Regions from separate parts of the Vibrio sp. 1069 genome, predicted to be linked through region 1. Evidence: predicted binding sites of a transcription regulator. Region 1 holds the regulator's gene; the other holds the start of a gene.
The links. The regulator PurR, encoded in region 1, represses purine synthesis genes. The targets are predictions, from matches to a motif close to TNANGNAAACGTTTNCNTNA.
Positions count from the first base shown of each region.

Region 2: R7040_RS01395 (phosphoribosylaminoimidazolesuccinocarboxamide synthase) is a predicted target of PurR. The motif match lies at 1,223-1,242, and genes of this name have one in related genera.

Region 1 covers NZ_JAWOWP010000001.1:93,766-97,988, forward strand. Annotated here, with positions in the region: gene R7040_RS00385 (alpha/beta fold hydrolase) at 1-42, shown strand, start outside; gene R7040_RS00390 (DUF2007 domain-containing protein) at 74-394, opposite strand; gene R7040_RS00395 (TVP38/TMEM64 family protein) at 415-1,101, opposite strand; gene R7040_RS00400 (TfoX/Sxy family DNA transformation protein) at 1,216-1,806, opposite strand; cyclic di-GMP riboswitch class I at 1,923-2,012, opposite strand; gene purR (HTH-type transcriptional repressor PurR) at 2,300-3,304, opposite strand; gene torD (molecular chaperone TorD) at 3,773-4,223, opposite strand, start outside.
Region 2 covers NZ_JAWOWP010000001.1:319,016-323,238, forward strand. Annotated here, with positions in the region: gene R7040_RS01395 (phosphoribosylaminoimidazolesuccinocarboxamide synthase) at 3-1,106, opposite strand; gene R7040_RS01400 (SulA-like leucine-rich domain-containing protein) at 1,310-1,702, opposite strand; gene R7040_RS01405 (hypothetical protein) at 2,114-2,296, opposite strand; gene R7040_RS01410 (molecular chaperone DnaJ) at 2,474-3,448, opposite strand; gene R7040_RS01415 (OmpA family protein) at 3,525-4,184, opposite strand.

The DNA.
Region 1 (4,223 bases):
CACTCCATCGAGTTTATTAAACAGCAAGCTGTATGTGCTTAAAACTGAGTGCATCCACTGAATAGGAGAGCCGCTATAGCTCTCCTAGTTGATATCCACATTGCCAACATGCACCAAATTGCCCTTCGTTTATTTCATGACATTTTGGGCATTGCCAATCTTGATACTCATGCCTATCGGATTGTTTTCGATATGCTTTTACTATTTCTTCAGCTTTCATCTTTTGTGCAGTGTCAAAAAGCCACACATAAGGATCGGTATCATCACCAAACGGCAGTTCTCCTTTTAAGCCGAAAATACCTTCTCCACGAACTTCACAGTAAATTTGTTCCACTTTAAGCAGCTCACATACAATGTGTGCTTCTGCTGGGTTTTTAGCGATAAATATTTTCATCAAAATACCCACTTCACCAATTACGAGTTTTGCTGACTTGGTGTCGGCCTTACTTTATTCATAACCCATTTAGTGATGATTGGAAATAGTCCCAATAGCGCAAAAGACGCTAATACTGCGGGTGAAACAATGCCCGATAGGCTTTCAATTGTTGCTAATTGAGTACCTGCATTCAGATATACGGCTGTGCCTGGCAGCATACCTATTTGGCTAGTGAGATAAAATCTACCTACAGACATCGGCGTTAAGCCCATCAGTAAGTTGATTAGAAAGAAAGGGAATACAGGGATTAGACGCAAGGAAAATAGATAAAAAGCTCCGTCTTTTTCGACACCTTGATTAATTGCGTTGAGTTTATTTCCGAATTTGTTTTGTACCCAGTCACGCAATAAGTATCGGCTGCTCAAGAAGGCCAGTGTTGCCCCCATAGTGCTAGCGAAAGAAACCAGTAGCAAGCTTGTCCAAAAACCAAATAAGGCTGCACCAAGTAAGGTGACTACTGCCGCTCCTGGGATAGAAAAAGCGGTAATTGCAATGTAGGTAAAAAAGTAAATCGCAGCCGAGAATACAAAATTCTGATCGATGTATGTAGTTAGTGCTTCTTGTTGGGCTTTTGCATTCTCTAAGGTTAAATACTGGCCAAAGTTAATACCTAAAAAGACGATAGCCGCTAGTAGGATGAGACCTAATATCAGTTTCTTATTCATAATTTTGATTCCAATTTGGGATATATGTAATAAGACAGTAGGAAAACCGAAAAAATTTCACAAAAAAACCGCAGATTAGACTGCGGTTTTACAAGATAGTTTTTAGGCCGACTTTTATTGGAGGCCGTTCATCAACTCATCTCGGCGAGCTTGAGGTACCACACTCCAATGAGTGCCGTTGATAGCCCCTTCTAGTGCCCATAGCAACTCAATGTTGACGGTTGCAGAGTGCGTATCTCTTATCGCTTTATAGGCGTTAAGCGCACCTTCCTCTTCAAGCTTCTCTACGGATTCGATGCCGGCTTTTTTTAGCATGCGCTCGGTAGCCAGTCGTAAGTTAGGCAAATCTTTCAAACGGTTAGGCTTTGTACTTGCTTGCTGTTCTTTCTCAAGCTTTGCCTTTTTCAATGATTGATTCGCTACTTCGATTAAGCGTTCGCTTGATTCCCATAAATCGCTGGAAATAGCGTAGTACTTTGTAACGACTGGAAAGCCACGTTTTTTATAAACGTAAGGCTTTAGCCCTTGTTTCTCGAAGTCAGATGAAGTTTTTTGGTCTGCTCTGATATGAAGCTGATTGTTTACCACTAGTGCAAACATTGTTTCATCAGCGAATAGTCCGAAGCCACCAAACATTGAGCGCGACTTGATATTACCAAGTGCCTCAAATAGCTTCATAGAGTCTTTGAGTATCGGTTTATCCATGTTTTGTTATCTCGGTGTAATTAATATTACGCCACCAAAAGTCAGGTCCGAGAGAGTAGCAAACATGCGTAAAAACAATGTCATTACAGAGTAAAGTCATTGCTTACACACTTGCCATCGGTAACCCCGCTACCTTCCATATCGTAATATGGTTCAGGCCGGAGGCTTTGCGTCCCACTCTTTCGAATGGTTTGCCCTGTGCGTGACACAATGAGCATACTTCTTATATTGAATTAACATCACGGTTTAGCGTTAAAAGTGTGATTTCGGTTCAATAAAAATGATAGATTGAATGCTCTATTTTGCATATGGAAAGGTGCAAATTGGCCTTTGAAAAGGAGTTCTTAATATATATTACATTTATATAAAACAGGGAGTTAACGTTAGTCAATTGTTATTAGAGTGGTGTGAAGTATTAGAGAATGCTTAATTTTTCCAAAAAAATAAGCGCCCCTGTAGAGCGCTTATTTAACACGGTTAAATACAGTGAAATTTAGTTCATTTTTTTCACAGTATTTCGAATTACAAGCTCAGGTTGCATCTCGAAAATTCGTTTTTCGTGTTCTTTATCTTTGATACGCTCAAGTAGAATTTCGAATGCATTTTTACCAACACGACGTTTAGGTTGGTGGATAGTCGTTAGCGGTGGAGAGAAGTATTCCGCAAGCTCGATGTTGTCGTAGCCGATCACTGAAATATCTTCAGGAATTTTGATCCCGTTTTGTTGCAAGCGGCTCATTAGGCCTAGAGCCATTGTGTCGTTAAAACAGAATACCGCCGTCGGGCGCTTGTCCATTGCGGTAATTTTATCTGCAACTAATACGGCCGTATCACATTCAAAGTTACCTTCAAGGATCCAGTCTTCATTTACAGCTAGGTTCGCTTCGCTCATTGCGCGACGGAAACCTGCAATGCGCTCTTGGCAAGCAAGCTTTTCAAAATGACCGCTTAGACAAGCGATATCCGTATGACCATTGTCAATCAGATGTTTGGTTGCAATGTAGCCACCTTCTTCTGAGTTATCCATGATCTTGTCTGCTTGTGAGCTCTCTGGGCCCCAATCCATGACCACTTTAGGAATGTCCGCATGACGGTCAAGCATCTCTTTTAGTTCTTCGGTTAAGTCAGAACACATCACTAGGATGCCATCAACGCGCTTTTCAGCCAGCATACGAATGTAATCGCGTTGTTTTTCGTAAATCCCGCCTGTGTTACATAAAATCAGAGTATAGCCTTGGCGGTAACAGTAGCTCTCAACGCCATCAATCACTTCTGAGAAAAATAGGTTAGTTGATTGAGTTACTAACATGCCAATCGTACGAGTTGAGTTGCATTTTAGGCTGCGTGCAACGGCACTTGGCGCGTAATTCAGCTCGTCAACGGCTTTCATTACTTTTTCTTGCGTTGCTTCTGCAACGAAACGCGTTTTATTGATAACGTGCGAAACTGTCGTAGTGGAAACGCCGGCTAAGCGAGCAACGTCTTTTATCGTGGCCATAAATGGTGTCCTGTATCGAGCTACTGAAATATGTCGTATTGGATGTACCTGATGCTCTAATGGTTTCACACCTAGCAATATAAAATTGGCGCTAAGTGTCTCGGCAGCGGTTGATCCAAGTGCGACAAAAGGGTACGTAGCAGCATCGGTCGATGAATTTTATCTTTTTTCTATCTGATGAGAAATTGCCATCAACCTGTTAAGAAAACACAAAAACCGCTATATTTCAGCGGTTTACATATAAATCATATTTAATCGTTTGCGCTCACATTTTAGCCCTATGTGAACTGACTAGCAATGTTTTCAGCAAGAGATTTGTGTATTTGAAGTCACATTTTGACTGCTAAATAACCAAGCGTCTTTGCGCTAAGTTAAGGCAAACGAATATTATACCCAAGTTACTTACAATTGGTCACTTTCAGGCATACAGGAAGCCCGATAGGCAGGCTCCCTAAAAATAGGCGGCAATTATTCACCAAGAAGGTAGGCGCTGTCTAGTTTACAAAATGCAACTAATAGTTTCGCGACACTCGAGTAAAATCCAAATTCGTCGAATTGTTTACATTTGTCTGAAAACTGAGGTAACCAAGACATCAATTGTTGCTGGATAAAGTCGTTTTGTTTAACGAAGGCTTCTTCCATGTGTTTTTCTTGTTCAAGCTCGTTTGAGCGGATAATCATGTTCCCGAGAAAGTCGAGCTCAACGGCTAAGTGATCCGCAGGTTCCTTTAGGTTTTCGTCTACTTGAACGCCAAATTCAGCCATCAACTTTTCCATTTCCTCAGCTGGCTTGTCATTCAGTAAACCTGATTCACCAATGTACATGGATGCGTAAGGAAGAGCGCCGTATTTTTCTGTCTTCAAAAACAGTTCACAAAAGTCAGCTGCAAGCTCTAGTTGTGCATCTTCACGATCTTGT
Region 2 (4,223 bases), 230 kb from region 1:
TGCTAGTCAATCAATCCGTATTCTTTGCTCAGAACTTCGATGATTTCCGCTTTCGGATTCTCACTCAAATGAATCGGCTTGCCTGTAATCTTCTCGGCAATACCAATGTAGGTGCTCGAAATCGCCATCAAAGATTCGACGGGTAAAGCATTATCACGAGCGAGTGCTTCACGCTCTGGCATACGTTCTTTATTTAGCAAGATATCTGGGTCAGGGAAGTGGTTAAGTAGGAACTGGCGGAAACCTTCTTTTGAGTTCTCTACGATGTGACCTGCTTGGTACTCTTTAGCATCCCATATACGAGACGAGTCTGGTGTACCCACTTCATCCATGTAAATCAGCTTTTCATTGCCAGCAGCATCATGAACATAACCAAATTCGAATTTGGTATCGACAAAGATTTGGTCGATTTCTTCTAACGCTTGGCTTATAACGTTAAAGCCTTCTTTCAGCAATTTTTCGTAGAGTGCGATATCGTCAGCGCTTGAGAAGTTAAATGCTTCGTAGTTGTCTACGATGTTTTGACGAGTAATATTTACGTCATCCGCTTCTGGCACACCGGGAATGCCTTTTAGAATGCCTTTTGTGGATGGGGTCATTAGCAACTCTGGCAGTGCTTTGTCTTTTCCTAACCCTTCAGGAAGTTGGATTCCACAAAACTCGCGCTCGCCATTTGCGTAAGCGCGCCACATCGAACCCGTGATGTATTTGCGGCAGATGGCTTCGATTTTTACCGGTTTGGCTTTTTGTACAATCCAAACAAAAGGGTGAGGAATGTCTAGAATATGGCTATCTGCTAAGCCATTTTCTTTGAACAGTTTGAACCAGTGATTAGAAATCGCATTAAGCGCAGCCCCTTTACCCGGGACACCATTAAGACCACCTTCAGCATGCCAAATACAATCGAATGCAGAGATTCGGTCGCTAATTACCATGATAGCCAAAGGCGCATCTGGAGCGACATTGTATCCTTTTTCTTTGATCAGTCGGGCGCTGTCTTCTTCAGTTAACCAGTAAACTGAACGAACTTTTCCACTATGAACGGGTTTATGGGTGCGAATTGGCAGATCGTCATTGACGGCAAGTACTTGATTAGCAAGGCTCATTGCGACATTCCTATCATCTTAATCAAACGTCAGAAAGAGAAGATATTCAGCAAAATGTGGGCGCTGAATAAATCGAATGTGGGCATCATACCAGAACTATTTTAACTCGCCAGAGAAAAAGCAAACGTTTGCCTGTTTTCTTTAATACAAAAAAAGCCCCCTTAAAAAGGAGGCGAGATGCAGGATGGATAACGTCGATCTTGTTAGTGGTACTTATTAACTCTGCCTTCGACGAAAAAGACTTCACACTGATAACGTTGAGCAATATCGCGAAGCATTGATTGATTCATTAGGGCAATCTTGTTCGATGCGACGACAGCGCTAGCGTTACCAGACTGAATAGCTTTAATCACGATTTCCACTTCAGAAAGCTGTTGAGACGGCTTCATCTGAATGATGTTTTTACAGCAAATATTAGAAGCAGTGAGTTGTTCAAAGTCTGGACGAGGGCAGTCTGCTGTAAACAAAATCCATTGTTTCTGCTGCGATAAAACAGCCAGCTTAAATAGAAGCTGATCCGAAACGGCCATGGGCTTAGTTGCTTGTGCCAATACGTTGTAGCGAGAGTATGTATGAGATTGACTTTGTAACTGCATCTTACTGTTCCTTTATACATGCTGTATGCCTATACAGTAGTTTGTTTTGGCGACCTGATCAACAAGTTTCTCAAAAGTTATTTGCGGTTTTTTGAGAAGGAAATAAAAGGATTTTATTTTAAGTAATTGAATTTATTTGTTTATTTTTCATTTCTGATATGTCTAACATCAATTTAAAAATGTGAGGTGAGTAGAAAGTTGGACGAGAGACATACAGGGGTTTACTACTGTATATACAGGTGTTTTTCACGGACAATGGTTTGTATACAGTGGGAGAGGGCTGATAACCGATGCGACGTGCTATGTAAGATAGGAGGGAATACGAGATAGAGATTGGAAATAGGGCTTGGCCGATCAAAAAAGCGCCTTAAAAGGCGCCTTTGAAAATCAGTTCCGTTGATTCCGTCTTGCTTAGCTCGCTCGTTGCAAGCGTTCGCGCATTTGTAATTCGCCTAGGTTAAATAGGCGCACGTCGATTTTCGCCATATCGTAGCAAGCTTTACATGAGTAGTGGTGCTTGCCATCTAAATAATCGTGACGAGTTACAAGGCTAGGTTTTTTACACCAATCACAGGTGCCTTCTTCAGTGAACATTGATTTTCTCCCCACCTAGATTAATTTGAGTCGTTAGGTGTTATTTTGCGCCGGGCATTATGGCATAAAAGCGCGACTTAAGTTAAATGTCTGTTAATTTGTTTGAGAGGGAGATCGATTGCGGCGCTTGATTATATAGGTCTAAAAGCATGCTAGCCAAAGTATCCTGACCTATTTTTACTGTTTTGTAACATTTTGTGAGACGAGCTTAAAGGCATGATTGAGTCGCTTCATTTCTTCTTCACTGCCTCTTGTGTCAGGATGATAAAGCTTTGATAGCTGTCTATAGCGTAGCTTGATTGCTTGTAAATCAGGGATGTGTTGTGGTGTGTAGCCAAACATAGCACACGCGACGCTTAGCTTATGGTTCTCTGCCTGGGTTTTGGATTTCTTAAATTCTTTGAATACTTTCTCTAGCTGGCGTTTCAGTTGCTTGTTCGTAAACTCTAGCTCTTTTATTTTTTTCGCCATTCGTTGATTTTGGCTTTCCTCTTTGGCTTCAAGCGCTTTTCTATTCTGCTTAAGTTTCTTGATTACGAGAAAACTTAAGCCGCTGATGATGAGTATCGCCGCTAGCCAGATCAGCCATAAAAACTGCGAGTGTTCTACTTTGGGGTTTGCAACTGTGCTTTTCTCTTCCTGTGCTTGCTCAGCCTTTTTATCGAGCGACTTTATTTGCGAGACTTGTTTAGCTCGCAGTTGGTTGAAGCGCTGCTCTAATAGTTGATTATAAGCTTGTTCTGCTGCTGGATTATGCTGAGAAGCCATTTGATACAAGGCTTCAGTCAATTGAGAAGTTGTGACCTTATCTGGATTGCGCTGAATAAAATCGGCGAGAAGAAAGCCACGATCGGTTGGGTCATTGAGTGCGATAGAGGTTAGCCAATATAACGCTTGTGTTTCATTTTTTTCACCATTGATCCCTTTAGCAAAGTCGTTCGCGAGCTGTTTTTGTGCAGGGAGGTAACCTTGGTTGGCGGATTGCTCTAGCCAGTAGCGCGTTTCTGGTGAGGCTTCAGCTTCGTTTGATGCCAATAATTGTTGTGCGTACTCATATTGTTCGATGGGGTCATTTGGAGCTTGAGAGGCAAGCGAGTAACCAGAAAAGCTGAGGCTAAATAAGCAGAGTAGGGCAGACGTTTTGACAGACATCAATATGTCAGGCCTAACGATAATGGTTAGGCCTGCTCCGGTAATTTTTTATTATTACCGTTATGGTGCAACCAAATTACTTCAGTGGCAAGATCTGGATTTCAACACGACGGTTGCACGCACGACCTTCAGAAGTTTGGTTTGAGCAAATTGGGTTACGTTCGCCGTAGCCGCGTGCAATTGCACGACCAGGTGCAACGTTTTGAGATACTAGGAATTGACGTACGGACTCTGCACGGCGCTCTGACAACGTTTGGTTGTATGACTCACTACCTGTGCTATCCGTGTAACCGTCAATAACGAGACTGGTATCTGGGTACTCAACTAGGATGCGAGCAACACCGCGTAGAGTATTATGGATACTAGCATCAAGCTGGTAAGAGCTTGAAGAGAAGCCGATACCGTTTTCCATACGCAGTAAAAGCTGATTTTCACCAACACGCTGAACTTGTACGCCAGAGTTTAGCAAAGCGCGACGTAATTCCGCTTCTTGTTGGTCAAAGTAGTAACCAACGCCAGCGCCAGTCGCTCCGCCTGCGGCTGCACCAATGAGTGCATGCTGACGACGTTCTTTAGCATCATCACCCGTTGCTAGGCCGATTGCTGCGCCAGCGATCGCACCAATAAGCGCGCCTTGCGTGGTGGAGTTAGTTTCGTATTCACCCGTTGTTGCATTTTGGCGTTGAGTGGCTTGACAGCCAGTAAGAGCTAGCACTAGAGCTAGTGCAATAGGCATCTTTTTCAAGGGAAAATCTCCGTATAAAACTGAGGCGAA